Regions from separate parts of the Sphingomonas sp. BE138 genome, predicted to be linked through region 1. Evidence: riboswitches for the same ligand, from Rfam matches in the RefSeq annotation. Region 1 holds a riboswitch; each other region holds the start of a gene.

Region 1 (10,090 bases):
GGTGTTCGGCTCCAACTCGCAGCTGCGCGCGCTGTCGGAGGTCTATGCCTGCGCCGACTCGGGCGAGAAGTTCGTCGCCGACTTCGTGAAGGCGTGGACAAAGGTGATGAACGCCGACCGATTCGATCTGGTCACGCATTGATCGATCGGCTACCAAGCGCTTGAAGAATCGGGAGGGACCGGGCGGCGCCATCGGCTGCTGCGCGGTCCCTTCCCTCGTCTACCGGCCGAACAGCCCTTCGGGTCGCCCGATGGCTGCCTCAGTCGGGGCCGCCGACGTGCCCCCCACGTCGGCGGCCGAACCTTCCAGAGAGGCTAGCTCTTCTCTCCTCGTTATCCCCGCGAGGGCGAGGATCCAGAACCGCTGACGCCCAGGCTCTTGCGACAACCTGCGCGTCGGGTTTCCCGCCTCCGCGGGAATGACGGTGGAGTGGGGCGACGGGACGCACCCGCCCCCACTTCGCCCTCCCCCTACTTCTTGCCCTCGTCCTTGCGCGCGTTCGCGAACAGCACCGCCGCGGCCACCGCCGCCGATCCGATGCCGACCCCCAGCCACGTCTTGGCGGGGTTCCAATGCCCCTTGCGCTGATGCGCCGCGGCGCCCGGCGCGCCGGCTTCCTCGTGCGCCTTCGCCGCGGCGGCGGTCGCCAGGATCTCGTTGGGTTGCTCGTCGCTCACGTCACTCTCCTTTTGGCGCGTCATACCGCGCGCGAAAGCCATTGGCGAACGCCGCCAGCCGCCGGTCCGAGATGGCGGCGCGCAGGTCGGCCATCAACGCCTCGTAGAAGGCGATATTGTGCTCGGTCATCAACATCGCGCCCAGCATCTCCCCGGCACGCACCAGATGGTGCACATAGGCGCGCGTCCACGTCGTGCACACAGCGCACGCGCATTCCGGGGCAAGCGGCCCCTGATCCTCGGCGAAGCGCGCGTTGCGGATGTTGATCGGCCCGGTTCGCGTGAACGCCTGCCCCGTCCGCCCCGAACGCGTCGGCATCACGCAGTCGAACATGTCGACCCCGCGTTCGACCGCGCCCACGATGTCGGTCGGCTTGCCGACGCCCATCAGGTAGCGGGGGCGGTCGGCGGGCAATTGCGCGGGCGCGAAGTCGAGGCACCCGAACATCGCGGCCTGCCCCTCGCCGACCGCCAGCCCGCCAATCGCATAGCCGTCGAACCCGATATCGATCAGCGCGTCCGCACTCGCCTTGCGCAGCCCTTCGTCGAGCGCGCCCTGCTGGATGCCAAAGATCGCGTTGTTCTCCGCGTGCTCGCCGCCGCCGTCGAACGCGTCGCGGCTGCGCTTGGCCCAGCGCATCGAGCGCTCCATGGCGGCAGCCTGCACCTCGCGCGTCGAGGTGGTCGGGACCAGCTCGTCGAACGCCATAACGATATTGCTGCCCAGCAACCGCTGAATCTCGATCGAGCGTTCCGGCGAGATCATGTGCCGCGTCCCGTCGAGGTGCGAGGCGAACGCCACGCCCTCCTCGGAACGCTTCGTCAGCGCCGAGAGGCTCATCACCTGATAGCCGCCCGAATCGGTCAGGATCGGCTTGTCCCACCCCATGAAGGCGTGCAGCCCGCCGAGCCGCGCCACGCGTTCGGCGCCGGGGCGCAGCATCAGGTGATAGGTGTTGCCCAGGATGATGTCCGCACCCGCACGTTCGACGTCGGCGGGCTTCATCGCCTTGACGGTCGCGGCGGTGCCGACCGGCATGAACGCCGGCGTGCGGATCACCCCGCGCTGCATCGTGATCGTGCCGGTGCGCGCCGCGCCGTCGGTCGCCGCGACCTGGAAAGCGAAGCGCGTCATCGCCGCCGCCGCTTGCCGGCGTCGGGCGCATCGGCTTTCTTCTCCGGGCGACGCCCCGCGGTCGGCCCCTGCGCGTCGATCGGCATCGTGCGATACGTCAGCAGCTCCGCCCGGCTGATCGCATGGTCGCCGTCGCGGTCGTAGCGCGCGAACAGTCGCGAGAAATGGTCCTGCAACTCCGCCAGCGTCACCGCCTCGTCATTGTCGCGGTCGACCTCGTACGGACTCGGCAACGCCGCGCGATCGCCCAGGTAGCGCAGCGCCCAGTCGCCGAACGCGATGTAGCGCAGCTTGCCGGTCTTGCCCGGATCGAACGCCGCGAACGACGTGGCGAGACAGTCGTCCAGCTCGTACCGCTCGACCCGCGCGTCGCCATCCGCGTCGCACGCCGCGATCATCATCGCGGCCGGTTCGACGACCATCGTCGCCGGCGTCTGCGGGGTGGCGGGCAGCGGCGCGCGGACGGTGATGTCGCCTTCCTGCGGCGCGCCCTGCGCAGGCGCCGCGGCGAGCAGAAGCAACGCAAACGGAATCATGATCGCTCCGTGGCAGAAGCGCGGGCACATCGCCAGCATCTTGGGGCTGTGCCATGAGCGATTCGATGCGAGCGACGGCGGCGACAGGGGCAGGGTTGGTGGGGGCGGCGGCGCTGGCGTTATGGCCGTGCGGCGCGCCGGCGCAGACCCAGCGCCCGACCGGCTACCCGCGGTCCGCCAACGAGCGGGAGGGGGGGCCGGTGACCACATCGGCAGTCTACACCGCCGACGTCATCGCCGATGTCGCCGGCGGCCGCGCGCGCGGGGTTCGCTACCTCGACAACCTCGACCTGCAAGTCGCGGTCGATGCGGAGCGGCTGGTCGGCTGGCGCGGCGCGCGCGCCTTCGGCTACATTCTTCACAACAACGGCGCGCGCTTCTCGCCCGCGCTCGCCGGCGACTTCCAGATCGCCTCGAACATCGAGACGGGCGTGCGCGCGACACGACTGTTCGAAGCGTGGCTGGAACAGGACATCGGTCGCAGCGCCTCGGTGAAAGCCGGGCTCTACAATCTGAACTCGGAGTTCGACACCACGCTGTCAGGCACCCTGTTCTTGCTGTCCTCGCACGGCATGGGTCCCGACATCGCGCAATCGGGGCGGCGCGGGCCGTCGATCTTCCCGGTCACCTCGGTCGCGGTGCGCGGCGAGGTCGCGCTCGACGATCGCTGGCTGGTGCGCGCCGCCGTTCTGGACGCGGTGCCCGGCGACCCGGCGCACCCGGCCGCCACCGCGATACGCCTCCGGCGGCGCGACGGCGCGCTGGTGATCGCCGAGCTGGCGCGGCTGGGCACGCGCACCAAGCTGGCGGTCGGCAGCTGGCGGTATCTGGCGCGCCTGCCGCGGCTTCAGGACGAACCGCGCGAAGGCGACGGCAGTCGCGGCGCCTATGCGCTGGTCGAGCACCAGCTGCACGGCGCGGTGCGGGGCGGCGCGGGCGTCAGCGGGTGGCTGCGCTACGGCGTCGCGGACCGGCGGTACAACCCGGCCGCACAATATCTCGGCGGCGGCGTCGTGCGCACCGGCATCGGTGCCGCCCGCCCGGACGACCAGATCGGCCTGTCCTTCGCTGCGGTGTCGTTCGGCTCGCGCTACCGCCGGATAGAGCGGACGGGCCCCGGCGAGTTGATCGTCGAGGCCGCCTATCGCCTCGTGGCGCGCTCGTGGCTCGTGATCGAGCCCGACGTGCAATGGGTCGCCAGTCCGGGCGGCCGTCGCGACGTGCGCGATGCACTCGTCGTGGCGTTGCGCATCAAGATCGGGCGGTAGCGCCGCTACCCGTCGCGCCAGCGTGCCACCGCCGCGTCATAGTCGGTGCGTGCCGCCTCGCGCGCGTCCTCCAGCGCAGCGCGCTCCGTGCGCCAGCGTTGCTCGAGCGCGCGCTGCTCGCGCTCCAGCGCGGCGAGTCGCGCCGCCAGCGCGCGCCGCTCGTTCTCGATGGCGGCGCGCGCCCGCTCCAGCGCCGCCTCCGCCGTTTCCAACGCTTCCCGACTCGGACGCGGCGCGGCGGCCGGCTTGCGCTTCGCCGCCATCGTCTTCTTGCGCGGCGCCGGCGCCGCGGCGAGCTGCTCCTCCGCGGTGCCGCGCGATCGCTTCACGACCTCGCCCGGCGCCGCGAGCGGCGCCTCCATCAATGCCGGGTCGGTCACCTCCTCCGCCACTCCGCGCGCGAACAGGTCGACGTCGGCACCCCACGCCGCCAGCGCCGCCTTGCGACTCGGCGCCGCGACATAGGCGTCGTGGAAGCCGGCGGCGGTCCGGAACACCTTCAGCTTGCGCGCCATCGTCCCTCGCTCCTCACCGGCGGCGCTTACCCGCACCGCCCGGCGAGAACGAACGCGCCGCGCACCCCGCCGTGCCGCACCTGTCGTTATCCGCTGCCGCTCAGGCCGCCAATTCCTTGCGGACGATCTCGGCGCCGGCGCCCAGCGCCTTCAGCTTGCCCCGTGCGACGGCGCGCGACAAGGGAGCCATCCCGCAGTTCGTCGCCGGATAGAGCTTGTCCGCGTCGACGAAGCGTAGCGCATGGCGCAGCGTAGCGGCGACCTGTTCCGGCGTCTCGATGGCGTCGGTCGCGACGTCGATCGCGCCGACCATCACCTTCTTGCCGCGAATCAGTTCGATCAGGTCCATCGGCACGCGCGAGTTCTGGCACTCGAGCGAGATGATATCGATGGTCGACTTCCGAAGGTTGGGGAAGGTTTCCTCATACTGGCGCCATTCGGAGCCGAGCGTCTTCTTCCAATCCGTGTTGGCCTTGATGCCATAGCCATAGCAGATGTGGACGGCGGTTTCGGCCCTCAGCCCCTCCGCTGCGCGCTCCAGCGTGGCGATGCCCCAATCGTTCGCCTCGTCGAAGAACACGTTGAACGCGGGTTCGTCGAACTGGATGATGTCGACGCCGGCCGCTTCCAGCTCGCGCGCTTCCTCGTTCAGGATGCGGGCGAACTCCCACGCCAGCTTCTCGCGGCTGCGATAATGGGCGTCGTAGAGCGTGTCGATCATCGTCATCGGCCCCGGCAGCGTCCACTTGATCGGCCGAGCGGTTTGCGCGCGCAGGAACCGTGCATCGTCGACGAAGACCGACGTGGGCCGCGAAACCGCCCCGACGACCGTCGGCACGCTGGCGTCGTAGCGGTTGCGGATGCGCACGGTCTCGCGCTTCTCGAAATCGACACCGTCCAGATGCTCGATGAACGTCGTCACGAAATGCTGGCGCGTCTGTTCGCCATCGCCGAGGATGTCGATACCTGCCTGCCGTTGGTCGTCGACCGCCAGGCGCAGCGCGTCCTGCTTGCCCGCAACGAGATCCTCGCCTTCCAGCTTCCATGGCGACCACAGGGTCTCGGGCCGGGCGAGCCAGGAAGGCTTGGGCAAGCTGCCCGCGGTCGTCGTCGGCAACAATGTCGTCATGATGCAAATACCTTCGTGCGGGAGGGTGGTCAGAGGCCGCAGGTCGCGGACCAGCGCTGGAGCGCGGCACTGTGCGGCTTGATGAAATGCTCTTCCGCGAACTTGCCTTGTTCGACGGCAAGCCGGCTGCGCTCCTCGCGATCGTAGACGATGCGGGTCATCGAATAGTCCTGATACTTCAGGCTGGGCTGATAATACTCCGCTGCCACCGAATTCCCGTTGTAGATCTCTGGGCGATATATTTTCTGAAAGGTCTCCATCGTGGCGATCGTGCTGGCGAGTTCGAGGTTCGTGTAATCGCTGACCAGATCGCCGGTATGGTAGAACGCGAACGGCGCGACGCTGTGCGGCGGCATGAAGTACCGGACCTTCATGCCCATCTTTGCAAAATACCGATCGGTGGGCGAGAAGGTGTCGTTGCTATACTCGACGCCGAGGATCGGATGCACGTTGGCGGTCCGGTGATAGACTTCCTTGCTCGAGACGCTGAGACAGATGACCGGGGCTTTTTGGAAGTTGTCGCGATAGGCGCTTGAGCCGAGGAAATGCTTGAACAGGTTGCCGTGCAGATCGCCGAAGCCTTCCGGAGCGCCGGCACCTCCGGCGCTGAGGTGGTTGGGCAGAACGACGCTGAAGTCGTAATCCCGCACGTACGAGGAGAAGTTGTTGCCGATCATGCCGTCGCTGCGCTCGCCGCGCGTCCTGTCGATGACGGTGGTGTGCAGGATCTCGATCAGCGGGAAGGCTTCGTCACCCGCCCCGTCCCCCAGCGTGAGCGCGGCCGAAACGATCTTCAGCTCCAGCGCGTAGCGATCACCCGTGGGATTGTCCCAGTGCATCAGCGCGTTGAAGCGATGATCAATCATCACCAGCGTATTGCGCAGATTTTCCCGGCGGCTTGTTCCCCGCGCAAGATTGGCGAAGTTCGTGGTGATGCGCGTGCTGTCGGCCGGACGATAATCCTCGTCGAACGGGATGCTGCTGATCGAGAATGTGAACCCGCTATTCGTCATGACTCACCCAGGCTTTGCGGGCGGGAGGTCAGGCGAAAGCGCGCAAGGCGTGAACAGCCTCCGATGGCGGGAAGCCACGGACCGTCGCATCAAGCGCGATCCACCGGAGGAACCCCCGTCCGAGGAACGTTATGGCGTCGAACGGCAGGTCTCCTGGCTCACGGGTCAACGCGGTGGCTCCGGTCTTCCCAGGCTCCTTGCGGGAACCCAGTGACACGAAATGGAGCCGCCACTCGCCGCTTACAGTTGCGGGGGCAGCGCCGGACTCTGCCCCGAAGGGCACCACCGGCTTCCCGTCTTAGCCCCATCGCCATGCCTGGAATGGGGAACCTCGACAGGTTTGTTCAACACCAATCCGCACCAACTGTCAACGTCATATAAAGATATCCTTATATCTTGATGAGTGTGCGGCAGCAGGTTCGTCGGCCTCGACTTCCGAGCGGATGGCGATGGAGCAGGAGAATCGCGGGGTGCGTCATGCTAATGAGATCCTGCGCAAGCCCGCGGTCGCCTGATAGGAAAGGACCGCGCGCCCCCCTTTCGCACCTGCGGCACCACTGCTATCGCCCGCGGCGATCGAGAGTTTCGCTCCCGTCGCCGCCCGCCCGCGCCCCTGGCACGCCGCGCCCGACGACGGCCCTTGAAGAAAGGACCATGCCCATGACGGCCATCGGCCAGGATACGTTGAACGCCCGCCAGACGCTTCAGGCCGGGGGCCAGTCCTACGACTATTTCGCGCTGAAGAGCGCCGAGGAGAAGTTCGGCGACATCAGCCGCCTGCCCTTCTCGATGAAGGTGTTGCTGGAAAACATGCTCCGCTTCGAGGACGGCGTGACCGTTACCGAGGCCGACATCAAGGCGATCGTCGATTGGCAGCAGGAGCGGCGTTCGGACCGCGAGATCCAGTATCGCCCCGCGCGCGTGCTGATGCAGGACTTCACCGGCGTGCCGTGCGTGGTCGATCTTGCCGCGATGCGCGACGCGATCACGAAGCTGGGCGGCGACGCGGCGAAGATCAATCCGCAGGTCCCCGTCCACCTCGTCATCGACCACTCGGTCATGGTCGACGAGTTCGGCACGCCCAAGGCGTTTGAGGACAACGTCGACCTCGAATATGCCCGCAATTCGGAGCGCTACGAGTTCCTGAAGTGGGGCAGCAAGGCGCTCGACAATTTCAAGGTCGTGCCGCCGGGCACCGGCATCTGCCACCAGGTCAACCTTGAGTACATCGGCCACGCCGTCTGGTCGTCGCAGGAAACCGGCGACCACGCCAAGGGTCAGGCGAAGATCGCCTATCCCGACACGCTGGTCGGCACCGACAGCCACACCACGATGATCAACGGCCTGGGCGTGCTCGGCTGGGGCGTCGGCGGGATCGAGGCCGAGGCCGCGATGCTTGGCCAGCCGGTCTCGATGCTGATCCCCGAGGTCGTCGGCTTCAAGCTGACCGGCAGCCTGCGCGAGGGCATCACCGCGACCGACCTCGTGCTGACGGTCACGCAGATGCTGCGCGCCAAGGGCGTGGTCGGCCGCTTCGTCGAATTCTACGGCCCGGGCCTCGACCAGATGACGCTGGCCGATCGTGCGACGATCGCCAACATGGCGCCCGAATACGGTGCGACCTGCGGCTTCTTCCCGGTCGACGACAAGACGCTCGACTACATGCGCCTCACCGGCCGCCCGGACGAAGTCGTCGCGCTGACCGAGGCCTATGCCAAGGCGCAGGGCATGTGGCGTCACGCCGACAGCCCGGACCCCGTGTTCACCGACACGCTGGAGCTGGACATGTCGAGCGTCGTCCCGTCGCTCGCCGGCCCGAAGCGCCCGCAGGACAAGGTCAGCCTCGACACCGTCGACGAGGTGTTCAACGGCGACCTGTTCAAGCTGTACCACAAGGAAAAGCCCGCGCGCGTCGCGGTCGATGAGCGTGGGCATGACATCGGCGACGGCGACGTCGTGATCGCCGCGATCACCAGCTGCACCAACACCTCCAACCCGTCGGTGCTGGTCGCCGCGGGTCTGGTCGCGCGCAAGGCGAACGCGCTGGGGCTGAAGCCGAAGCCGTGGGTGAAGACCTCGCTGGCGCCCGGGTCGCAGGTCGTGACTGACTATCTCGACAAGGCAGGGCTGTCGGCGGATCTCGACGCGATCGGCTTCAACCTCGTCGGTTATGGCTGCACCACCTGCATCGGCAATTCGGGGCCGCTGGCCGCGCCGATCTCGAAGGCGATCAACGAGAACGATCTCGTCGCCGCCTCGGTGCTGTCCGGCAACCGCAACTTCGAAGGCCGCGTGTCGCCGGACGTGCGCGCGAACTTCCTCGCCTCGCCGCCGCTCGTCGTCGCCTATGCGCTGAAGGGCACGGTGACGACCGACATGAACGACACGCCGATCGGCCAGTCCACGGACGGCGCGGATGTGTACCTCCGCGACATCTGGCCGACCAACCAGGAAGTCTCGGACCTCATGGCCGCCAACATCGACGACGGCATGTTCCGCGCTCGCTATGGCAACGTCTATGCCGGCGACAGCAAGTGGCAGGCGATCGACGTCACCGGTTCGGACACCTACGCCTGGCGCGCGGGCTCGACCTATGTCGCCAACCCGCCGTATTTTGAGGGCATGGAGATGACCCCGGCCCCGGTGACCGACATCATCGACGCCAAGCCGCTGGCGATCCTCGGCGACTCGATCACCACCGACCACATCTCCCCGGCCGGTTCGATCAAGGCGGACAGCCCGGCGGGCAAGTGGCTGCAGGAGCATCAGGTTAGCCGCGCCGACTTCAACAGCTACGGCGCGCGCCGCGGCCACCACGAGGTCATGATGCGCGGCACCTTCGCCAACATCCGGATCAGGAACGAGATGGTGCCGGGCATCGAGGGCGGCATGAGCCGTTACGACGGCCAGGTGATGCCGATCTACGACGCTGCGATGCGCCACAAGGCCGACGGCACCCCGCTCGTGATCATCGCGGGCAAGGAATATGGCACCGGCTCGTCGCGCGACTGGGCGGCGAAGGGCACCAACCTGCTCGGCGTGCGCGCGGTCATCACCGAAAGCTTCGAGCGCATCCACCGCTCGAACCTGGTCGGCATGGGCGTCCTGCCGCTCCAGTTCGCCGAGGGCGTGACCCGCGAGACGCTGAAGCTGACCGGCGACGAGACGTTCACGATCGAGAACGTCGCGAAGCTCCGTCCGCGCCAGGACGTCACCGTCACGCTGAAGCGCCAGGACGGGTCGACCGAGCAGTTCCAGACCCGCTGCCGGATCGATACCGTCAACGAGCTGGAATATTTCCTGAACGGCGGCATCCTGCAGTACGTGCTGCGGAACCTCGCTGCGTAAGCGGCGGCGGCCAGGGTGTTTTGGGAAGGGAGGGCCTTTGGTCCTCCCTTTCCTTTTAGGGGGGGTGATGGATTGAGCGACGAATACGTCTACGACGAGGCGACCGGCGAGTGGGTGCCGGCGGGCCAGGTGACGGCCGCGGCGCCGGCTGACGGTGTCGAGGTCCGTGACTCGGTCGGCAACCTGCTGGCGGACGGCGATGCGGTGACGCTCATCAAGGACCTGAAGGTCAAGGGCACCAGCCAGACGCTGAAGCGCGGCACCGCGATCAAGTCGATCCGCCTGACCGGCGACCCGCAGGAAATCGACTGCCGCTTCGACGGGATCAGAGGGTTGGTCCTGCGCGCCGAGTTCGTGAAGAAGCGCTGAGCCGACTCCTATCCGTCATCCCCGCAAAGGCGGGGATCCAGACGCGCAGGTCCATCGATAGAAGCGCGGAGGTCGGTGGTTCTGGATTCCCGCCTGCGC
Region 2 (10,090 bases), on a different contig from region 1:
AATTCCTGCGCCTGCCGCACCAGTGCACCGGGACGCCCACCCTGGTAGAGCGGCACGTTCAGCGTCACGCCCGCGCTGCTCGCGTTGCCGGTCTGCACGCTGCCCAGCCCCGCCGCGCTGCCCTGCCCCAGCGAACCGAGGAAGTTGAAGTAGTTCTGCCCCAGCGTCGCATTAACGGTCGGGCGGCGGTTGGCGCGCGCGACTCGGATGTCGTAATCGGTGGCGTCGCGGACTCGGCGCGCGGCGATCAGGTTCGGATTGTCCTGCAACGCCACGTCGACGGCGTTGTCCGGCGAGCCGGGCAATTGCGGTAGCGGCGGCGGCGGCTCCAGCGTCCCCGGCGGCGTCCCGACCAGCCGCACGTAATTCTCGCGGCTGGAGATCAGCGTCGCCTGCGCCGATTGCAGCTGCGCGCGCGCGAGGCTGAGGCGCGCTTCGGACTGTGCCACGTCGGTGCGCGTGAGGTCGCCGACCTCGAAGCGATCGCGGCTGGCGCGCAGGTTGGTTTCCAGCACGCGGACGTTCTGGGTGTTGAGCCCGACGATCGCCTCGTCGCGGATCACGTTGTTATAGGCGCTGACCACATCGGTGAAGGTCGTCGCCTCCGTCCCGCGCAGGTTGGCGCGACCGGCATCGACGCGCGTCTCGGCCGCCAGTACGCCGTTGCGCACCCGCCCGCCCTGGTACAGCGGCACCGTGACGCCGAGTTGGGCGTCGAGGCGGCGCTCCGGGGTGGTGAAGCTGTTGCCGCCACGCAGGAAATTGTCGGTGAGCCCGCCCTGCGCGCTGATGTTCGGCCGTCCCTGCGCGCGTGTGATCGGCACGTTCTCGTCATTTGCGCGCTGCGCTGCGCGTTGCGCGTTCAGCGTCGGATTGTCCCGGTATGCGCGCACCAGCGCCTCGCGCAGCGTCTCCGCCGCGGCCGGGAACGCTCCGGCCAGCACCAGCGGAACCGCAACCGACGACAACAGCGACGACAGGCGAAGGCGCAAGGGCGTGATCCTTAGAAGGTGAAGCCGCGCGGGCGCGCGAAGCCGGGAAGGCGGACCGAATCGATGTCGGCGAACGGCGTCAGCGCGGTCGCGGCGCCGCGGTGCGTGCCGGACGCGAGACGGAATACGCCGCGCTCGATCACCCCGCTTACGATCCTCCCGCCGTCCTTGACCTGGCCGGCGAGCGTGGAAGGCAGTTCCTCGATCGCGCCATCGACGATCAGCACGTCATAGGGCGCGCCCTCCGGATGGCCGTGCTCCAGCGGACCCTCGATCACGGTGACGTTCGGCGTTCCCGCCATCGCCTCGCGCGCATGCGCCGCCAGCGCCGGGAGGGCCTCCACCGCGACGACCTCCGCCACCAGCGACGCCAGAACCGCGGCGGCATAGCCGCCCGCCGCCCCGATCAGCAGCACGCGGTCCGTCGGCAGCAGTCGCGCCTGCACCAGCAGCCGCGCGGTCGCAAGCGGCACGTTGAGCGCGCGCCCCTGCCCTAGATCGATCGGGCGATCCATATAGGCGACCGAAACCGCGTGCGCGGGAACGAAGCGCTCGCGCGGCACCTCCGCCATGGCGGTGACCACACGGGGGTCGGTGACCGCGGTGGTGCGCAGCTGGCTGGCGACCATCGCCTGGCGCATCGCGGTGAAATCGTCGTTGCGGAGAGCGGGGGCGGAGAGGGTCATGAACCATCCTGTGGCATAGCTGTTTTATGGATGCAACACACGTTGCGCTGTCCGGCTTGTATCGCGCGCCGGCCGTGCTTTGCAATCGGCGAGCAGACCCAAACTATGCCTACGGGGTGTTACGCGACTCGGCGCGTTTGCCGACCGACGATGCCGGCGGACCGGCGGCGCATGAACCCCGCGCTAACGGAGTGAATCTGCGCTGGGATGCAAGGCGATCGCCGTCGCGACCAGTCGGAGCGTCGCTTCAGGCGACAGACGAGCGCCGATCGCGTGGCGGCGTCATCATGCCGCTCGACGCGACCGAGCGCTCGCTGCGGCCCCCTTGGCCAGCCATCGGCGGCTGACGCTGGTGGATCGACCATATTCCCAGGTCAGGAACAGCGCGACCAGCAACGTCGCGATCGTCTTGATTCCGAAGATGTTCCACAAATAACCGGTGGTATAGGTCGCGTAGAAGGACGACATGACGCGACTGTACAGCAAGCCTGCGATCCAGATCGACTGTGCGAACGACGCCGCCAGCATTCGCATGACCACGGCATGGTACAGCGCGATGATCGACGACAGGATCAGCATGCCCACGACGCCCATCGTCATCAGCAGATAGGGGTAGAGCGAACCGATGAAGCCGTTGCCGCCCTCCATCGTCCAGCCGAGCAACCGCGACGACGCGAACCGCTGCATCACGTAATAGAGGCCGAAGCGCGTTCCCGCCTTTGTCGATTCCTGCGCCCCGGGATCGAACCACGTCGACATGTCGGCCGCAAGCGCACGGTCGTCGAAATTGGTCGCCGACATATATTTGAGGTCGGTCACGTACCACAGCTGACCCTGAAGCGCAACGCGCTGTCCGTATCGCTCCGCCGCCGCATCGAAATCGTTCAGCGCGCCATAGGCGATCAGCACCGCGGGGATGGTGGTGACGATGATCGCCGTGCAGACCCCGGCGATGAAGTTGAAGGGGATCTTGCGGTCGTTGGCGATATGCACCAGGCCCGCCGGGATCCCGAAGACGCTCAGGATCATCAGAAGCGACCCGAATTTTTCGCCGAAGATGATCGACGTCGCCAGCATCCACAGAATGACGAGGCCGGCGCGCGCGCGATAGGCCGGAAGCGCAAACAGCGCACCCACGAATGGCACCACGACAAGCCGGTTCGACATCCACGATTGATAGAGTGGCGAGTCGAGCTTTTCGAGGTAGACGAACCGATCGATCCCGCTGAACAACGGAAAGCCGTTGTTGATGCCGAGCCGGATCAAGTACAGCGACACCACGACGACGACCGCGAGCAGCCCCTTCCAGATCAGCGGCGCCTGCCGCTCCCAACGCGCTGGCGCGTCGCGGAACATCGCTTTCAGCCGCGGCCACATCGCCTCCACCGCGAACGTCGCGGTCAGCAGGAAGAGCATGTAGATCAGCAGCAGCCGCGTGAACGCACCGGTCGGCTGACCGGTGGTCGTCGTCTCGATCATATAGGCGCCGCTCTCGATCGCACCCCCCGAGATGAACTCGGTCGCGCGGTTGGCGAGCAGCGGGACGAACAGCAGGAACGTGGCCGGCGAGGTGCGCAGAATGCCCAGGCAAAGCGATATGTAGATCGCGAGCGCCGCATAGGCCCAGGCGGCCGACGGCAGCGCCTGCGATCCGAACGCCGCGATGCCCGCCAGCAGGAAGTGCAGCGCATACATCCCGACGAAGCCGCGTGCGCGCTGCTGATAGGAAGCCACCCGCCCCCTGTTCGACGACGCCGCCCGACCGCTCGCGACGCCAGGGTAACCGACTTGTGGCATGTTGATAATCCCCGCGACCAACGCTTGAACACGGCACTGGATGTGTCGTTCCATGGTTGTCAACCAACGCCGGTTGATGGCGCGGCAAGATGTGCGGCGAAAGCACACGGTTGCGCCGCTAGGCAAAAGCGGAGGCGCCATGGTACGCCGCCGCGCCGCAGCATCGGCGGCGATCGCGCAAAAGGACAGGCATCCATGCCGACAGGGGGCATTCAAACCGGCGGCGATCGCCCGGCCGCACGCATGACGTTCGAGGGGCTTCAGGTCCTGCGCGGGATCGCCGCCGCCATGGTGGTGTTCCATCACGCCTGTTGGGTTATCAACACCTACCACCCGGCGCGCTCGGTGCTGGCCGGGCAGCGCGGGCTGGCGGAGCTGGGCGCGGGCGGCGTCGATATCTTCTTCTGCATCAGCGGCGTCGTGATCGCTTATGCCGCGCGTGCGATCCCGCCGGGGCTGCCGGCGGCGGGCACCTTCGCGCTTCGCCGCATCCTGCGCGTGCTGCCGCCCTATTGGGTCTTCACCGCGGCATTGCTGCTGCTCTGGCTGGTCGGCGTCGGCTTCAAGGAATTGCGGGTCACCCTCGGGCTGGTCGCCTCGTCGCTGTTGCTGATCCCCTATCCCAAACAGACGCTGGACGGGCATGTCAGCTACCACCCGATCCTCGACGTCGGCTGGACGCTGACGTTCGAAATGTATTTCTACGCGATCTGCACGGTCATCATCGCCTTTGCCGGCGGCCGCCGAATCTGGCCGTGGGTACTGGCGGCACTGGGCGTGGTCGCCGCCGTCACGACGACGACCGCCGGCGCGGCATCGGTCGCTGGCGGCGTGCTCGCCTCGCCGCTGCTGCTGGAGTTCGTGGCCGGGGTGGCGCTCGCGCGCTTCGTCGCGGGCCGTGTCGCGCCGCGTGCCGGCTGGGCGATGATCCTCGCCGCGATCGCGGTGTTCGCCGCTTCCGCGACCGTCTCCGACGCGATGCAGGCGCGGGTGCTGTGGTGGGGCATTCCGGGCGTCCTGCTGGTCGCCGGCAGCCTGTTGATCCCGATCGATGCCCGGTCGCGGACGAACCGCGTGCTGCTGTTCTTCGGCACCGCCTCCTACACGATCTACCTGGCGCATCCGTTCGCGATGCTGGTGGCCGGCAATGTGCTGAAGCGCGGGCTGCTGACCGACGTGCCCCCGGATGCGCTGTTGATGCTATTGACGGTATTGGCGATTGTCGGTTCGGCGCTGAGCTATTTCGTCGTGGAAGGGCCGCTGATCCGCTTGCTGAAGCCGCGCTCGCGCACCGCGGCGGAGGCGCGCGCGGTGATCGGGGCTTGACGCGCCTCGAAATCCCCAGCATTGGCCCGCGCTCACCGCAATCGAGGCCCGATGGCGGAGTGGTGACGCAGAGGACTGCAAATCCTTGCACCCGGGTTCGATTCCCGGTCGGGCCTCCACCGTCTTTCCAAGGTCCGGTACCGCCCGGTGCGCGGACTCGCCCAAAAATGGCAGTCTAGGACGCGCGGACCGGGACGATATAGCGCTGTCCGGTCGCGGTGGTGCCGGTTTCGACCGCCACACCGTACGTCCGCCCGATCCGTTCCGCATCCAGCGTCGCATCGACCGGTCCCGCCGCCACCACGCCGCCGTCGCGCAGCAGCACGACATCGTCGGCCAGCCGCGCGGCGAGGTTGAGGTCGTGGACGACCAGCACCACCCCGCCCCCGGCGGCCGCCACCGTGCGCAGCTGCGCGCCGACCTCGAGCTGGTGCGCGGGATCGAGGCTGGCGAGCGGTTCGTCCGCCAGCAGCCACTCTGGCGTGCCGGCGAGCACGCGCGCGAGCAGCGCGCGTGCGCGCTCGCCGCCCGACAGATGCTCGACCCCGCGCCGCGCGAAGGCGGTCATGCCGGTCGCGGCCAGCGCCGCATCGACCGCAGCACGATCCGCAGTGGTCTCGCCCCAGCGCCCGCGCCAGGGCAGCCGGCCGAGCCCGACCAGGGTGGCGACGTCGACGTTCCAGTGCACGTCGGCGGCCTGCGGAAGGAAGCCGATCCGGCGTGCGCGCTGCTGCGCGGGGATCGCGCGCAGATCGTCGCCGCCCAGCCTCGCCTCTCCCGCATCGGGATGGCGCAGGCCGGCGAGACAGGCGAGCAGGCTGCTCTTGCCAGCACCGTTCGCCCCCAGGAGCGCGGTCACCCGCCCGCTCGCGAACTGCGCGTCGACCGCGTCGAGGACCGGTTTGCCGCCTAGCGAGAGCGACAGACCGTGTGCCGCAAGCACGCTCATGCCAGTCGCCTCCGCATCGCGATCAGGAGATAGAGGAAGAACGGCCCGCCCAGCATCGACATCGCGATCCCGAGCCGTAGCTCGCTGACGGTAGGTGCCAGCCGCACCAGGCTGTCGGCGAGCGTCAGCAGCAGCGCCCCGCCCAAGGCGGCGGGCAGCAGCGTCGCGGACGGGCGATGCCCGGCGAACGGGCGCACCAGATGCGGCACGATCAGCCCGACGAAGCCGATCACGCCCGCCGCCGCCACCGACGCGCCCACCGCCAGCGCGATCCCGGCGACGATCATCAGCTGCAAGCGGCGCGGATCGACCCCCATCGAGCGCGCGGCCTGCTCGCCCAGCGTCAGGGCATCGAGCGCGCGTCCCGTCCGCGCCAGCACCGCAACGCCGACCGCAATCAGCGGCACTGCGACGCGCACGTCGTTCCAGCTGCGATCGGTGAGCGCGCCCATCAGCCACGTCACGATCTCCGAGGCGACGAACGGCGTCGGCGCCAGGCTGATCGCCAGCGCGGTCAACGACCCGGTGATGTTGGTCAGGATCATGCCGGCCAAGGTGAAGAGGATCAGACTGCCCGAGCGACCCGCGATCACCGCCAGCGCCGCCATGGTGATGCCGGCGCCCGCCAGCGCGAAGCCGGGCAGCAGCCACGCCTGCGCGGCATAGCCGAAATAGAGCGCGCAGACCGCCCCGAGCGCAGCGCCCGACGAGACACCGAAGAGTCCGGGGTCGGCCAAGGGATTGCGGAGATAGCCCTGCATCGCCGCACCCGACAGCCCGAGCGCCGCGCCGACCGCCAGGGCCAGGAGCGTGCGCGGCAGCCGCAGTTCGACGATGATGATCGAGCGCGGGTCGGCGGCGGTCCAGGCGTCCAGCGGCACCCACACCTTGCCCGCCGCGAGCGACAGCGCGGCGGCGAGCAGCACGCCCGCCAGCAAGCACCAGCAGATGCGCGTCATCGTGCCACCCTCGCGCGAACGCTGCGCAGCCGCGCCATTGCCGCGATGATCGACGGGCCGCCGCAATTCATCAACCGCGCGGCGAAGGGCGCGACCGCGACGCGCCCCGCGAGGCGGCGGAGCGCGGGGTGGCGCTCGCCGCGCTCCCCCCCGCCCTCCGCCGCGGCGACCGACAGCAGGACCCGCGGCGGACGCGCGACCAGATATTCGAGCGGCAGCACGTCCCACCTCTTCAGGCCGTAAGCGACGCTGGCGTTCGCGAAGCCGGCGCGGCGCAGGAGATCGTCGGGCAACGTGCCGCCGCCGGGCACCAGCCCGCTCGCCCCCCAGATCAGCGCGGGCACGGGTGCGCCCGCCGCCGGACGCGCGGCGGCGAGGATGCGGTCGGCCAGCGCGCGTCCACGGTCGGCGTGTCCGATCGCGGCGGCGACTTCGCGCACCTGCTGCGCGCTTTCCTCGACCGTGACCGGCACCGGGTATTGGACGAGATGCACACGCAGCCGCGCCAGCGCGGCGACGGTGGCAGGCGCGACATGCCCGCCGGCGACCACGATGTCCGGGCGCAGCGCCACCACCTCCTCGGCCGTGCCCGCGGTGACCGCGAAGCGCTTCGCCTGCGCGAGCGGGATCGAGGTCGCGCGGGGGTCCTGCGAATAATGGCTGATCGCGACGATCTGCGCCGGGTCGGCGACCTGCATCAGGATGGCGTCGAGGCACGGGTTGATCGACACGACGCGTGGGGTGTGCGGCGGCGCGGCGGCGAGCAGCAGGGGCGCGGCGAGCGCGAGGGTGGCGGCGGCGCGGAGGGCGCGGCGGGTGGGGGCGCAACGTCCGGCATCGTCCGCGTGGCGCGCACCCGACCGACCGTTCGTGCCGAGCCTGTCGAAGCACGTGCCGCGAGGCGCATCGTTCGCCGGGCACGCCGCCTGTGACCCGTGCTTCGACAGGCTCGGCACGAACGGGGGTTGGTGTCCCGGACGAGGGAAGGGCTTGGCGGAGCTTGCCAACTCGCCGGCCAGCGCAGCTTGGGTGAGGGGTCGAGCGAGCCACAAGCTCGCGCGCTCGCGTTCGCGAGCGCCATTCCTCACCCGGCTTCGACCGAGACGTTGCTGCGCAAAGCCCAGGTCTCCCCGTCCCTCTCCGCTCTGCGAGGGGCGAGTGAAGGACAAACTCGCCGTCGTCAGCCCTTTTCGAATCATGCCATCACCCCCGCGCCGTTCGTCGTCGCACGGGTTTCCCCCGATCGCCCGGCACACCCCGTCCGCGCGAAGGACAACCGCGACCGGGCAGGTTTCCTGGCTCCCGGGTCGCCGCCCTTCGCCCGGCCTTCCCGGATCGCGAGCGATCCAGTGGCGCACGGGGGGCGAAGGGCTCGCCGGTCACAGTTGCGGGGGCAGCTCCGGCTCCGGCCGGATTCCCTTTCCTGATCGCCAGCCCCGCCTAGCCGTGCGGCGCGGGCTCAGCAAGCGCTGCCGGCAGCGCGGGGGCGGCAAGCGCGGCGAGCAGCGGCACGTCGACCGGCGGCATCGGCAGCGCCGCGAGCGCAGCGGGCAGATCCCAGCGCAGCGCCTGCGCGGCCAGCGCGCGCGGCGTGCCGGTCCAGCGGCGGCATCGATACAGCAGCATCGTCACCGGCATGTCGGTCGCAAAACCGAGCGGCACCAGCGCGTCCCGGGCGACGGTGATCGCCAGTTCCTCGGCCAGTTCGCGGACCAACGCGGCGGCGGGATGCTCGCCGGGCTCGACCTTGCCGCCCGGGAACTCCCACAGCCCCCCGTGGTGCTTGCCGGCGGGACGCTGCTGCATCAAGCACTTACCGTGATCGTCGATCAGTGCGGCGGCGACCACCAGCATCGCGTTCGATCCTTCCTTAACCCTTCGCCGCTATCGTGCGCCCATGCCGCGCATGCCCCTCTTTCGCTCGCCTGTCGCCCTCCTGCTCGCGCTACGGGAATCACGCGGCGCGACGGCGGTGGAATACGGGCTGATCGTCGCCGTGATCGCGCTCAGCGCCGCCGGGGCGCTGTCGGCACTCGGCGCGCCGGTGACCGGCATGTTCGCATCGATCAGCGCCAATCTGCTCTCCGCACGCTGAAAGGTTCGGACAAAAATCTACGGACTCACTTAAGTCTTTATCAACCCTGCGCCCCTAGAAACATCCTTGATGGACCTGTGAACGGGACGTCGGCGGGTACTGAAATCTACGAAGTCAAACGGAGACCGACATGCAGAAGATTCGTTCGTTCCTGAAGAACAGCAAGGGCGCGACCGCGATCGAATACGGCCTGATCGCTGCGCTGATCGCCGTTGCCGCGATCGCCGCCATGAAGGGCATCGGCACGCAGCTGAACAACACCTTCAGCAACGTGCAGACCAAGATGCAGAACAACCCGGGCTGATCGGCAACGACCTGATATAGCAAGGGCGGCGGGATTTCGGTTCCGCCGCCCTTCTCATTTTCGGCTTATCCGAGCCGCCCCATCTTCAGAAACTTCGTCCGGCGGTCCTGCCGCAGCGCATCGGCGGTCAGCGGGCTCAGATCGCGCAAGCTCCGCTCGATCGCGTCGCCCAGTGCGCGGATCGCGCCCGGATGGTCGCGATGCGCGCCGCCCAGCGGCTCAGGCACGATCGCGTCGATCACGCCCAGCGCCTTCAGGTCCTGCGCGGTGACCTTCATCGCCTCCGCCGCATCGGGCGCCTTGTCGGCGGTGCGCCACAGGATAGAGGCGCAGCCCTCCGGCGAAATCACCGAGTAGACCGCATGCTCGAACATCAGCACGCGGTTGCCGCTGGCCAGCGCGATCGCACCGCCCGAGCCGCCTTCGCCCACCACCGCCGAGACGAGCGGCACGCCGAGCGCGAGGCACGCCTCGGTCGAGCGCGCGATCGCCTCCGCCTGGCCGCGTTCCTCGGCCTGGATGCCGGGGAAGGCACCCGAGGTATCGACCAGCGTCACCACCGGCAGCGCGAATCGATCGGCGAGCTCCAGCAGCCGGATCGCCTTGCGATAGCCCTCCGGCTTGCCCATGCCAAAATTGTGGCGCAGCCGGCTGGCCGTATCGTCGCCCTTCTCATGCCCCAGCACCATCACGCGCTGTCCGCGGAAGGTGGCAAAGCCGCCGAGGATCGCCTGGTCGTCGCCGAACGCGCGGTCGCCGGCCAGCGGCACGAACTCGTCGAACAGCGCGGCGACATAATGTTTGAAGTGCGGACGCTCGGGGTGGCGTGCGACCTGCGTCTTCTGCCACGGGGTCAGCTTGCCGAAGGTATCGCGCAGCAGCTTGTCGGACTTCGCCTGGAGCTTGGCGATCTCGGCGGAAATGTCGACGGTGCCCTCGGCGCCGGTCTCGCGCAGTTCGTCGATGCGCGCCTGCAGCTCGG
Region 3 (10,090 bases), on a different contig from region 1:
CTATCAGATGCTCGGGCGCCGCGTCGCCGACCCGCTGGGGCTGGAGGGACCGGCGGGCAGCGTCGCGGGGCTGGGTCTGCTTGACGTCGACACGGTGCTCGGCGGCGACAAGGCCCTGCGGCACGTCCGCGGCCACGCGCGCGGCGCGGCGTTCGAGGGCTATGAGATGCACCTCGGCCAGACCGAGGGACCCGACCGCGCGCGTCCCGTCGCGAACTTCGCCGACGGCCGCCGCGACGGCGCGATCAGCGCCGACGGTCTGGTCGCGGGCACCTATGTCCACGGCCTGTTCGGGCTGGCCGGGCAGCGCCGCGCCTGGCTCGCGGCGGCGGGGGAGGGGCCGGACCATGCCGCCGCGGTCGACGAGGCGCTCGACGCGATCGCGGCCGCGCTGGAGCAGCACCTCGACATCGACGCGCTGCTGGCGCTCGCGCGGGGCTGAGCGTCAGCCGGCGAGCAGCGCGACCAGCAACGCGCTTTCCAGCAGCTCGATTCCGGCCCCGTGCGCGTCGCCGTTGATCCCGCCGAGGCGTTTTGCGGACCAACGTTGGTATATTAGGACCAGTGGCGGCACCGCGAGCAACGCAGGCGCGACGACCGCGGCACCGGCGAGCACTGCGCCCCATCCCGCGATGTCCCGAATGCGCACCGCACCGGCGATCTGCGCGCCCAGCCCGCTCCCGATCGGCGCGATCCACCGCGCCCAGCACAGGGGCGCGATCCGCGCCGCAAACGGCACCAAAGCCACCCGCAGGTCTCCGCCAAGTCCATGAAGCAGAACGACTTTCGCGATCAGCTGCACCGCGATCGCGACCGTCCCGAAACTGCCCACATGCGGATCGCGCATGACCGCCAGCAGCCGCTCGCGGTCTCCGTGCGCCGCTCCGAGGCCATCGGCAAGATCTCCAAGTCCATCAATATGTAAGGCCCCGGTCACCGCCACCCACGCCACCAGTCCGGCCAGCGCGCCGGTCCACGGATCGTGCCGCGCACCGACCCAGGTCGCGGCCGCAACGATCACCCCGATCACCGCGCCCACCAGCGGGTAAAAGCGGAGCGCGGCGGCAAAATCCTTCGCGGTTCCAGCGGTTTGCGGAACCGGCAGCCGCGTCAGGAACGCGAAGGCGAGCCACAGGCGCGTCATGCGCTCAGCCGCACGATCTGCGCGGCATCGTCCCACAACCGCACCGTCACCACCGCCGCGCACGGCAGGTCGAACGCCCATACCTGTCGCGCATCGAACCCGCACGCGCCCGCCAATGCCGCCCGGATCGCCCCGCCATGCGTCACGACCAGCGTCGCGTCCGCCAGCTCCGCAAGCGCGGCATCGACCCGTGCCACCAGTCCCGACCAGCATTCCCCACCCGGCGGCGGGCAAGTGTCTGGATCGTCCCAGAAAGCTGCCAACGCGGCCGCGTCGAGCTCCGCCGGCGCACGCCCGTCCCAGTCGCCGAAGTCGAGCTCGCGCCAGCGCGCGTCATGGCGCACGGCCGAGCCGATCGCCGCCGCGCAGGCAGCGGCGCGGCGCAGGTCGGAGCTGACGACATGATCGAAGGAAAGCGCGGCGGCCGCGCGGACGCAATCAGCGATTCCCGCCTTTGTCGCCGGAACATCGCCGTGCCCCAGCAAGCATCCGGGCCGCACCGTCGCGCCGTGCCGCAGCAGGTGGACGGTGCGCGCGCCGCTCACGCCTCGCTGACCCCCGCTTGGTCGAAGGTCGCCATGCGGTCGTGCGCCGCCAGCGCCGCGCGCACCACGCCGGCGGCAACCGCCGCACCGCTCGCCTCGCCCAATCGCATGTCGAGCGCGAGCAAGGGACGCAGTCCCAGCCGGTCGAGCAGACGCGCATGCCCCGGCTCGCCAGAGACATGCCCGGCCAGACAATGATCGACGATCCGCGGCTGCGCGGCGGCGAGCGGGGCAAGCGCCGCGCCGGTGATGAACCCGTCGAGCAGCACCGGCACGCGCGCATGCCGCGCCGCGAGCACCATCCCCGCGATCGCCGCGATCTCACGCCCGCCCAGCCGCCGCAGCCGCTCGAACGCGGACGTCGCGTCCGCATGGCAAGCCAGCGCCGCATCGATCGCCTCACGCTTGGCGACCAGCGCGGCGCCCGCAACGCCCGTTCCCGGCCCGACCCAGGCCGCCGCGCCGCCGTCGAAGCTCGCCGCGCACAGCGCCGCGGCAGGCGTGGTGTTGCCGATCCCCATCTCGCCGGGCACCAGCAGGTCGATGCCGGCGGTCACGGCGGTCGCGCCGGCGTCGAGCGCGTCGAGGCATTCGGCCTCGCTCATCGCCGCCTCGTGGGTGATGTCGCCGGTCGGCAGCTCCAGCGTCAGCGGCACCACCGTCAGCGACAGGCCCGCCGCGTCGGCCAGCGCGTTGATCGCGGCCCCGCCCGCAGCGAAATTGGCGACCATCTGCGCGGTCACGGAGGGCGGAAACGCGCTGACACCTCGCGCCGCGACGCCGTGATTGCCAGCGAAGACCACCACCCGCGCGTCGTCTAGCCGCGGGCGGGGATCGCCGCGCCACCCGGCCATGAACAGCGCGATCTCCTCCAGGCGTCCGAGCGATCCGGCGGGTTTGGTCAGCCGCGCCTGCCGCCCCGCTGCCGCCGCGCGCGCGGCGTCGTCGGCGGGCGGCAGCGCCGCCAGCGCGGCATCGAAGTCGGCGACCGAGGTGAAGCGCGTCATGCGACCACCGCACCGGCGGGGGGCACGCGGACGATGAAATGCCCCTTCACCGCCGCCGGCCACAGGCCATAGGGGACCTGTCCGGTGGCGCTGTCGACATAGTGGCGCATGAAGGTCATGATTCCCGTCGCCGCTTCCTCGTCGGGCACGAAGCCGCCGAGCACATAGCCGACTTTGCCCGGTGCGCGCAGGTGGATCGTGCAATGGCGATCGCAGGCGAACAGGCATGGCATCTCCTGCACCGAAATGTCCTCTAGCGCGGGATCGCGCGCCTGCACCGCGCGCAGCGCCGCGGCGAGCAGCGCGCCGCCACGCCGCCCCTCGGCATCCTCACGCGCGGCGGCGGAGTGACGACAGCTGCTGCACGCCACCACCGCCGGCCCATCGGCGACGGGAACGAGCTGCATCTCAGAACCGTCCGCGCAGCCCGGCGTACACGCTGCGCCCGAGCGTGCCGTAGCGCGCGATCGTCTGGTAGCGTTCGTCGAACAGGTTTTCGACGCGCGCGAACAGCCGAACGGTGGACGACACCGGCAGCTCGCCGCGCAGGTCGACCAGCGTGTAGCCGTCGAGCCGGGTGGTGTTGGCGGCATTGTCGAACGACTTGCCCGCCCAGCGCGCTGCGACACCCAGCGAGCCGGCGTCGGCAAAGGCATAGGTCGCCGACAGATTGGCGGTATCGCGCGGGCGGCGCGGCAGCCAGTTGCCGAACGTGCGGCCCGCCGAGCGATCCTCCGACAGGATCCAGCTGTAATTGCCGTCGATGCTCAGATGCTCGCCGATCTGCGCCCGGCCTACCGCCTCGACACCACGCGCGAAGGCACGGGCGACGTTCTGATAGTAGCCGAAGCGCCGCTCGGTGGTCGAACCCGGCACGAAGCACAACGGCTCGGTGGTCGTGGCGCTGCATCCGGTGTAGACGATCTGGTCGCGGCTGCGACGCTCGAAGTACGTGCCGCCGATCGCGAAACGCCCGTCCATGAAGCGCTGCTCGGCGCCGGCCTCCCAACCCTTCGCCTGTTCGGGCGACAACGCGCGATTTCCGTACTCGGAGAACAACTGGTAGAGCGTTGGCGCCTTGAATCCCTCGCTGTAGCTGCCGCGCAGGACGGTACCGGTCGGAAGCACCCAGCTGGCGCCGCCCGCAAACAGGGTCTGCGCACCGAAGCGGCTGTGGTCGTCGTGGCGGACGCCGCCGTTCAGCGTCAGGCCATCGATCGGCGACAGGTTCAGCTGACCGTAGACGCTGGTCAGCTCCGCACGGCCACGCGCCGGCGTGCCCAGCGCGAACGGCGGGGCGAAATCGGAAGAGGCGGTGCTGAAGCGGCTGACCTCGTTCTCGACGCCGAAGACCGCATCGACGCCCTGTGCTACCGCCAGCGTGCCCTGATATTCGAGACGGTGGTTGCGTCCGGTCGCGGCAAAAGTTTGCGGCTGCGTCACCTGTTCGGGATCATAATTGTCGCGGTCGGTGTCGGTATAGCCATAGCCGAAGCGGTTGCGCAGCCGCGAGTCGAAGAGGTCGACGTTCAAGCCGGCGTAGCCGACGAAGGTGCGGGTCAGGCCATATTCGGCGGAGTCGCCGCTGAAGCCGTCGAAGTCGTTGTTCGCATTGGTATATGCGCCGCGCAGGTCGGCGCTGATGCCCGGTGCGAGCGTCACGACCGCGCGCGCCTGGACGTTCTGGTTGGTGTATCCGTCACGCTCGGTGCCCAGTGCCAGTGCCGAAATACCAGCCGTTGTGAACGCCTGTGCACCGATACGCCATGCCAGCGGACCATTGATGCCGCCCAGTGCCGCGCGGGCGTTCACGGTGTCGCGCGATCCGCCCTCCAGGTCGATGCTGCCTTCGAGATCCTTGGCAGGCAACGGCGTGACGATGTTGACCACGCCGCCGATCGCCTGGCTGCCCCACAGGATCGACTGCGGCCCGCGCAGCACCTCGATCCGCGACGCGTCGCCGATCAGCAGGTCGCCGAAATTATAGCCGCCGCCGGGCGAAGACGGATCGTTGATCTTCACCCCGTCGATCACGACCACGGTCTGGTCGGGCTCGGCGCCGCGGATGCGCAGCGAGGTGGTGGTGCCATAGCCGCCGTTGCGCGACAGCGAGACACCGGGCGTGCGCACCAGCAGGTCGGCGACCGACGTATCCTGCGTGCGGTCGATCGCGGCCTTGTCGAGCACGGTGACCGAAGCCACGACGCGATCGGCATCGGTCGGCGCACGGTTCGCGGCCACGACGATGTCGCTGCCGTCGGTGGCAGCGGCGGCGTCGGGACGCGGCGCTTCCTGCGCTAGCGCGGCAGTGGAGCACAGGGAGGAGCACAGGAGGAACGGCAGGACGGCTAGGCGGAACGACATGAAAACCCTTTCGACGGACGAGCCACGCGCATCGCCGCCGACGGGCACGGACCCGCGACGCCGACCGCCTGCGGCGGTGGTTATCGTCACGCTGGTCCGTCCGCCGGGATTGCCCCTGTGCGGTCTTCCCGTCCGTTCGGCACACCCTGACCGAGCGAAGGACGACAGGCGAACAGGCAGGTCTCCTGGCTCACGGGTCATCGCCGATGCGTGCCGCCTTCTCGGCCCGGTGAGGGACCAATGGCGTGTGGCACGCGGGCTCGCCGCTTACAGTTGCAGGGGCAGCCGGGGTTCACCCGTTCCCTTTTGATCCCCGGTCAGGGGGAACCTGTCGCGGCGCGCGCACTAGCGGGGCGGCGGGCGCGGGTCAATGCGCGGGATGGCGGGTGGGGCGGGGGTCAGAACTCCACGCCGGCCTGCGCCTTGACCCCCGAACGGAAGGGATGCTTCACCTGCGTCATCTCGGTCACGAGATCGGCTGCGGCGATCAGCGCATCCGGGGCGTTGCGACCGGTAACGACCAGATGCTTCATCGGCGCGCGCGCGGTCGCTACCGCCACGACCTCGTCGGTAGGAAGATAATCGTAGCGCAGCACGATGTTCAGCTCGTCGGCGATCACCATCGCGATGTCGGGGTCGGCGAGCATCCGCTGCACCTCCTCCCACGCGGTGCGCGCGACCGCGACGTCGCGCGCACGGTCCTGCGTGTCCCATGTGAAGCCCTCGCCCATGGCGCGGAACTCGATCAGCTCGGGAAAGGCATCAAAAATCGCCTTTTCGCCGGTGGTCATCGCGCCCTTCACGAACTGCACGACCCCGACCTTCATCCCGTGTCCCATCGCCCGTACCGCCATGCCGAAGGCGGCGGTCGACTTGCCCTTGCCGGCGCCGGTATGAACGATCAGCAGCCCCTTCTCGACGGTCTTGCCTTCCATCATCGTGCGACGCGCGGCCTGCACGCGGCGCATCTTCTCGTTGTGGCGGGCGTCGCGCCCATCAATCGTGGCGTCGGTCATGCGCGCGGGCATAGCGGCCGGGTCAATCGGCCGCCAGCACCGCCTCGACCTCCGCGACGCTGATGCCGAAGACGGCGGCGAGCGCCGCTGGCGTCGCGCCGCGTGCGGCAAGCATGCGGATGCGCGCGGGGTCCTTGTCGGTGGCGTAATGGCGGGTGTCGCGCTCGACGGTCCTCTCGCCGGTCCGGGCGAGCCCGCCGGTGCTCTGGCGGCGGCGCGGGCGGGCGTCGCGTTCCTCGGCGAGCGTCGCGCGACGCTGCTCCTCCTCGACACGGCGGGCGGTGCGCGCTTCCTCGCGGCGCCGCGCGCCGGCCTCGCGCTCGACGGCGCGCTGCTCGGTGCGGGCGACCGCAGCGGCGACGCGCTCCTGCGCGCGGCGCTCACGATCCTCGGCGCGGCGCGCGGCGCGTTCGTCCCAGTCGTTCATCGGGGTTCCAAAGCGCCGCGCCTGCTCCGGGTCAAGTCAGCGGACGTCCTCGACCTGATCGAGGTAGGCGCCGTAGCCTTGCGCCTCCATCTCCTCGCGCGGCACGAAGCGCAGCGCCGCGGAGTTGATGCAATAGCGCAAGCCCCCGCGGTCGCGCGGCCCGTCCTCGAAGACGTGGCCGAGATGGCTGTCCGCACCGGCCGAGCGGACCTCGGTGCGGATCATGCCGTGGCTGACGTCGTTCAACTCGTTGACGCGCGCCGATTCGATCGGGCGCGTGAAGCTCGGCCAGCCGCAATGCGACTCGTATTTATCGGCCGAGGCGAACAGCGGCTCGCCCGAGACGATGTCGACGTAGATGCCCGCCCGCTTGTTGCCGAGATATTCGCCGGTGCCGGGCCGCTCGGTGCCGCTTTGTTGCGTCACGTAGAATTGCTCGGGCGTCAGCTTGGCGAGCGCCTCGTCGGTCTTGGTGTATTCGGTCATGCTTTCGTCCTCCGCTTCGTCGTCGCTATCGTGTCTAGATAGGCGACGAAGCGTCGGTTTCCACGCGACCTCAGCGCTTCTCCCGCTCCTCGACGGCGCGCAGGATGGCGCGGCCGTAGGCGGTCTTGGCGAACTTCTCGCCGCGGGCACGCGCCTGGTCGGCGGTGATGAAGCCCATTTCGAAGGCGATTTCCTCGAGGCAGGCGACCTGCACGCCCTGGCGGTGCTGGAGCGTGCGGACGAACTCGCCGGCCTCCAGCAGGCTGTCGTGGGTGCCGGTGTCGAGCCAGGCATAGCCGCGCCCCATCTGCTCGACGTAGAGGTCGCCGGCCTCCATGTAGAGGCGGTTGAGGTCGGTGATCTCCAGCTCGCCGCGCGCCGACGGCTTCAGGTCGCGCGCCATCTGCACGACGCGATTGTCGTAGAAATACAGGCCGGTCACCGCGTGGTTCGACTTCGGCTGCGCGGGCTTTTCCTCCAGGCTCAGCGCCTTGCCGTCGGCGCCCAGTTCGACCACGCCGTAGCGTTCCGGGTCCTCGACGCGGTAGCTGAAGACGGTGGCGCCGCGCGGGCGCGCGACCGCGCTGGCGAGCAGGTCGGTCAGATGCGCGCCGAAGAAGATGTTGTCGCCGAGCACCAGCGCGACGTTGTCGTCGCCGATGAAGTCGGCGCCGATCGTGAACGCCTGCGCCAGCCCCTCGGGGCGCGGCTGCTCGGCGTAGGAGATCGACAGGCCGAACGCGCTGCCGTCGTCGAACAGCCGGCGGTAGTTGTCGAGATACTCGGGGCTGGAGATGATCAGCACGTCGCGGATGCCGGCCAGCATCAGCACCGACAGCGGGTAATAGATCATCGGCTTGTCGTAGACGGGCAGCAACTGCTTGTTGACCGCCAGCGTCGCCGGGTGGAGCCGCGTGCCCGATCCGCCCGCCAGGATGATGCCCTTCACTTGCCGTTCTCCTTGCGCGCAGGCCCGATCAGGTCGTCGAGGATGTCGCCGAGCGCGTCAGGCCACGCGCGCGGGGTGATGCCATAGGCGCGCTCGATCGCGTCATGCGCGAGCAGCGAATTGGCGGGACGACGCGCGGGAGTGGGATACTCGCTGGTCGCGATCCCCTCGACGCTCGCGGTCGCGCCGCCGCGCGCGCGCGACTGGCGGAAGATCTCCTCGGCGAACCCCGCCCAGGTCGTCGCGCCCGCGTTGCTGAAATGGAAGGTGCCGGTGGGCGCTTCGCCATCCCCGGCCAGCCGGATCGCGATCCGTGCCAGCGTGTCCGCCAGATCGGCGGCGCTGGTCGGGCTGCCGTGCTGGTCGGCGACGACGCGCAACGCCCCACGCTCCGCGCCGACGCGCAGCATCGTCTTCACGAAATTGCTGCCGTGCGCGGAGACGACCCAGGCGGTGCGCACGATCGCGTGGCGTGCGCCGCTGGTACGCACCGCCAGCTCGCCGCCGAGCTTCGAGGCGCCGTAGACGCCGAGCGGCGCGACCGGATCGTCGACGCCCCATGCGCCTTGCTTGTCGCCGGGAAAGACATAGTCGGTCGACACCTGCACCAGCGGGACACCCGCGGTCGCGCAGGCCGCGGCAAAGGCGGCGGGGGCGAGCGCATTGACCTGCCACGCGGTCACCTGATCGCTCTCGGCCTTGTCGACCGCGGTATAGGCGGCCGCGTTGATGACCGCCGCCCACGGGCGCTCGGCGACCTTCGCCGCGATCGCGCGCGCGTCGGTCAGGTCGAGCGCGGCACGGTCGAGCGCCACCACCTGCCAGCCCTCGGGCAGGCCTGCGCGTTGCAGCGCGTCGCCGACCTGGCCGTTCGCACCGGTGACCAGCAGGTCGCGCATCACGCGATCCCGCGACGCTCGGACGCCTTGGCGTCGACCAGCGGGCGCCACCACGCCTCGTTGTCGAGGTACCAGCGCACCGTCTTCTCGATCCCGGTCTCGAACGTCTCCTGCGGGCGCCAGCCGAGCTCGTCGCCGATGCGGGTCGCGTCGATCGCGTAGCGCTTGTCATGGCCGGGGCGATCGGCGACCGAGGTGATCTGCCCGGCATAGCTCTGGCCGTCAGCGCGCGGGCGCAGGCGATCGAGGATCGCGCAGACGGTGCGAACGACCTCGATGTTCTGCTTCTCGTTGTGCCCGCCGACATTGTAGGTCCGCCCGACTTCACCGCGCTCGAACACCGCCTGGAGCGCGCGGACGTGATCCTCGACGAACAGCCAGTCGCGGATCTGGTCGCCGGCGCCATAGACCGGCAGCGCGTCGCCGGCGAGCGCCTTGACGATCATCAGCGGGATGAGCTTTTCGGGAAAGTGGTACGGCCCGTAATTGTTCGAGCAATTGGTGATGAGCACCGGCAGCCCGTAGGTGTGGCCCCATGCGCTGACGAGATGGTCCGACCCCGCCTTCGACGCCGAATAGGGCGAGCGCGGATCGTAGGGCGTCTCCTCGGTGAACAGCCCGGTGTCGCCGAGCGATCCGTAGACCTCGTCCGTCGAAATATGGTGGAAGCGGAACGCCGCCTTCGCCGCGTCGTCGAGGCCCAGCCAGTAGCCGCGCGCCTCGGCCAGCATCACATAGGTGCCGACGACATTGGTCTGCACGAACGCACCCGGCCCGTCGATCGAGCGGTCGACATGGCTCTCGGCGGCCAGATGCGTGACGACGTCGGGGCGGAACTCGGCGATCGCGGCGCGCACGGCGTCGGCATCGCAGATGTCGCCCTGCACGAAGCGGTAACGGTTGGAGCCCGCGACCCGCTCGACCGTCGACAGCGTACCGGCATAGGTCAGCTTGTCGAAGTTGAGCACCTCGTGCTCGGTGTTCTCGATCAGGTGGCGGACCAGCGCCGAGCCGATGAAGCCGGCGCCGCCGGTGACGAAGATGCGCATATCGTGTCGGTCCTTACGCGAGCGGCGTCAGCGGACGCCCGTCATAGTCGAAGGGGCTGTCGAACTCGGCCAGCGTCAGTTGCACCTTGTCCTTGTCGCTCAGCTCGGGCGTGGCGCCGGCGGGGATCGGCCAGTCGATCCCGACCGAGTCCCAGCGGATCCCGCCGTCCGACGAAGGCGCATAGGTGTCCGAGCATTTGTAGG

The links. Region 1 has a riboswitch for cobalamin ahead of J2Y58_RS07320 (DUF1852 domain-containing protein). Riboswitches for the same ligand answer to the same signal wherever they lie in the genome.
Region 2: linked by a shared signal. The riboswitch ahead of J2Y58_RS14840 (ABC transporter substrate-binding protein) and the one ahead of J2Y58_RS07320 (DUF1852 domain-containing protein) in region 1 are both predicted to bind cobalamin.
Region 3: linked by a shared signal. The riboswitch ahead of J2Y58_RS18790 (TonB-dependent receptor domain-containing protein) and the one ahead of J2Y58_RS07320 (DUF1852 domain-containing protein) in region 1 are both predicted to bind cobalamin.

What each region holds. Positions count from the first base shown of each region.
Region 1 covers NZ_JAVDUC010000004.1:93,692-103,781, forward strand. Annotated here, with positions in the region: gene katG (catalase/peroxidase HPI) at 1-142, shown strand, start outside; gene J2Y58_RS07290 (hypothetical protein) at 472-678, opposite strand; gene tgt (tRNA guanosine(34) transglycosylase Tgt) at 680-1,813, opposite strand; gene J2Y58_RS07300 (EF-hand domain-containing protein) at 1,810-2,349, opposite strand; gene J2Y58_RS07305 (carbohydrate porin) at 2,403-3,617, shown strand; gene J2Y58_RS07310 (hypothetical protein) at 3,623-4,132, opposite strand; gene J2Y58_RS07315 (methionine synthase) at 4,233-5,261, opposite strand; gene J2Y58_RS07320 (DUF1852 domain-containing protein) at 5,291-6,274, opposite strand; cobalamin riboswitch at 6,400-6,623, opposite strand; gene acnA (aconitate hydratase AcnA) at 6,935-9,622, shown strand; gene J2Y58_RS07330 (zinc ribbon domain-containing protein YjdM) at 9,695-9,991, shown strand.
Region 2 covers NZ_JAVDUC010000012.1:52,468-62,557, reverse strand. Annotated here, with positions in the region: gene J2Y58_RS14875 (TolC family outer membrane protein) at 1-992, opposite strand, end outside; gene J2Y58_RS14870 (protein-L-isoaspartate O-methyltransferase) at 1,004-1,678, opposite strand; gene J2Y58_RS14865 (DUF6418 domain-containing protein) at 1,964-3,412, opposite strand; gene J2Y58_RS14860 (acyltransferase) at 3,671-4,801, shown strand; tRNA gene J2Y58_RS14855 (tRNA-Cys) at 4,847-4,920, shown strand; gene J2Y58_RS14850 (ABC transporter ATP-binding protein) at 4,977-5,750, opposite strand; gene J2Y58_RS14845 (iron ABC transporter permease) at 5,747-6,709, opposite strand; gene J2Y58_RS14840 (ABC transporter substrate-binding protein) at 6,706-7,665, opposite strand; cobalamin riboswitch at 7,998-8,131, opposite strand; gene J2Y58_RS14835 ((deoxy)nucleoside triphosphate pyrophosphohydrolase) at 8,150-8,563, opposite strand; gene J2Y58_RS14830 (Flp family type IVb pilin) at 8,607-8,804, shown strand; gene J2Y58_RS14825 (Flp family type IVb pilin) at 8,935-9,108, shown strand; gene J2Y58_RS14820 (acetyl-CoA carboxylase carboxyltransferase subunit alpha) at 9,174-10,090, opposite strand, start outside.
Region 3 covers NZ_JAVDUC010000027.1:15,265-25,354, reverse strand. Annotated here, with positions in the region: gene J2Y58_RS18815 (cobyric acid synthase) at 1-442, shown strand, start outside; gene J2Y58_RS18810 (adenosylcobinamide-GDP ribazoletransferase) at 446-1,144, opposite strand; gene J2Y58_RS18805 (histidine phosphatase family protein) at 1,141-1,689, opposite strand; gene cobT (nicotinate-nucleotide--dimethylbenzimidazole phosphoribosyltransferase) at 1,686-2,696, opposite strand; gene J2Y58_RS18795 (DUF1636 domain-containing protein) at 2,693-3,103, opposite strand; gene J2Y58_RS18790 (TonB-dependent receptor domain-containing protein) at 3,105-5,060, opposite strand; cobalamin riboswitch at 5,218-5,407, opposite strand; gene cobO (cob(I)yrinic acid a,c-diamide adenosyltransferase) at 5,459-6,076, opposite strand; gene J2Y58_RS18780 (hypothetical protein) at 6,099-6,503, opposite strand; gene msrB (peptide-methionine (R)-S-oxide reductase MsrB) at 6,540-6,989, opposite strand; gene rfbA (glucose-1-phosphate thymidylyltransferase RfbA) at 7,060-7,938, opposite strand; gene rfbD (dTDP-4-dehydrorhamnose reductase) at 7,935-8,837, opposite strand; gene rfbB (dTDP-glucose 4,6-dehydratase) at 8,837-9,886, opposite strand; gene rfbC (dTDP-4-dehydrorhamnose 3,5-epimerase) at 9,900-10,090, opposite strand, start outside.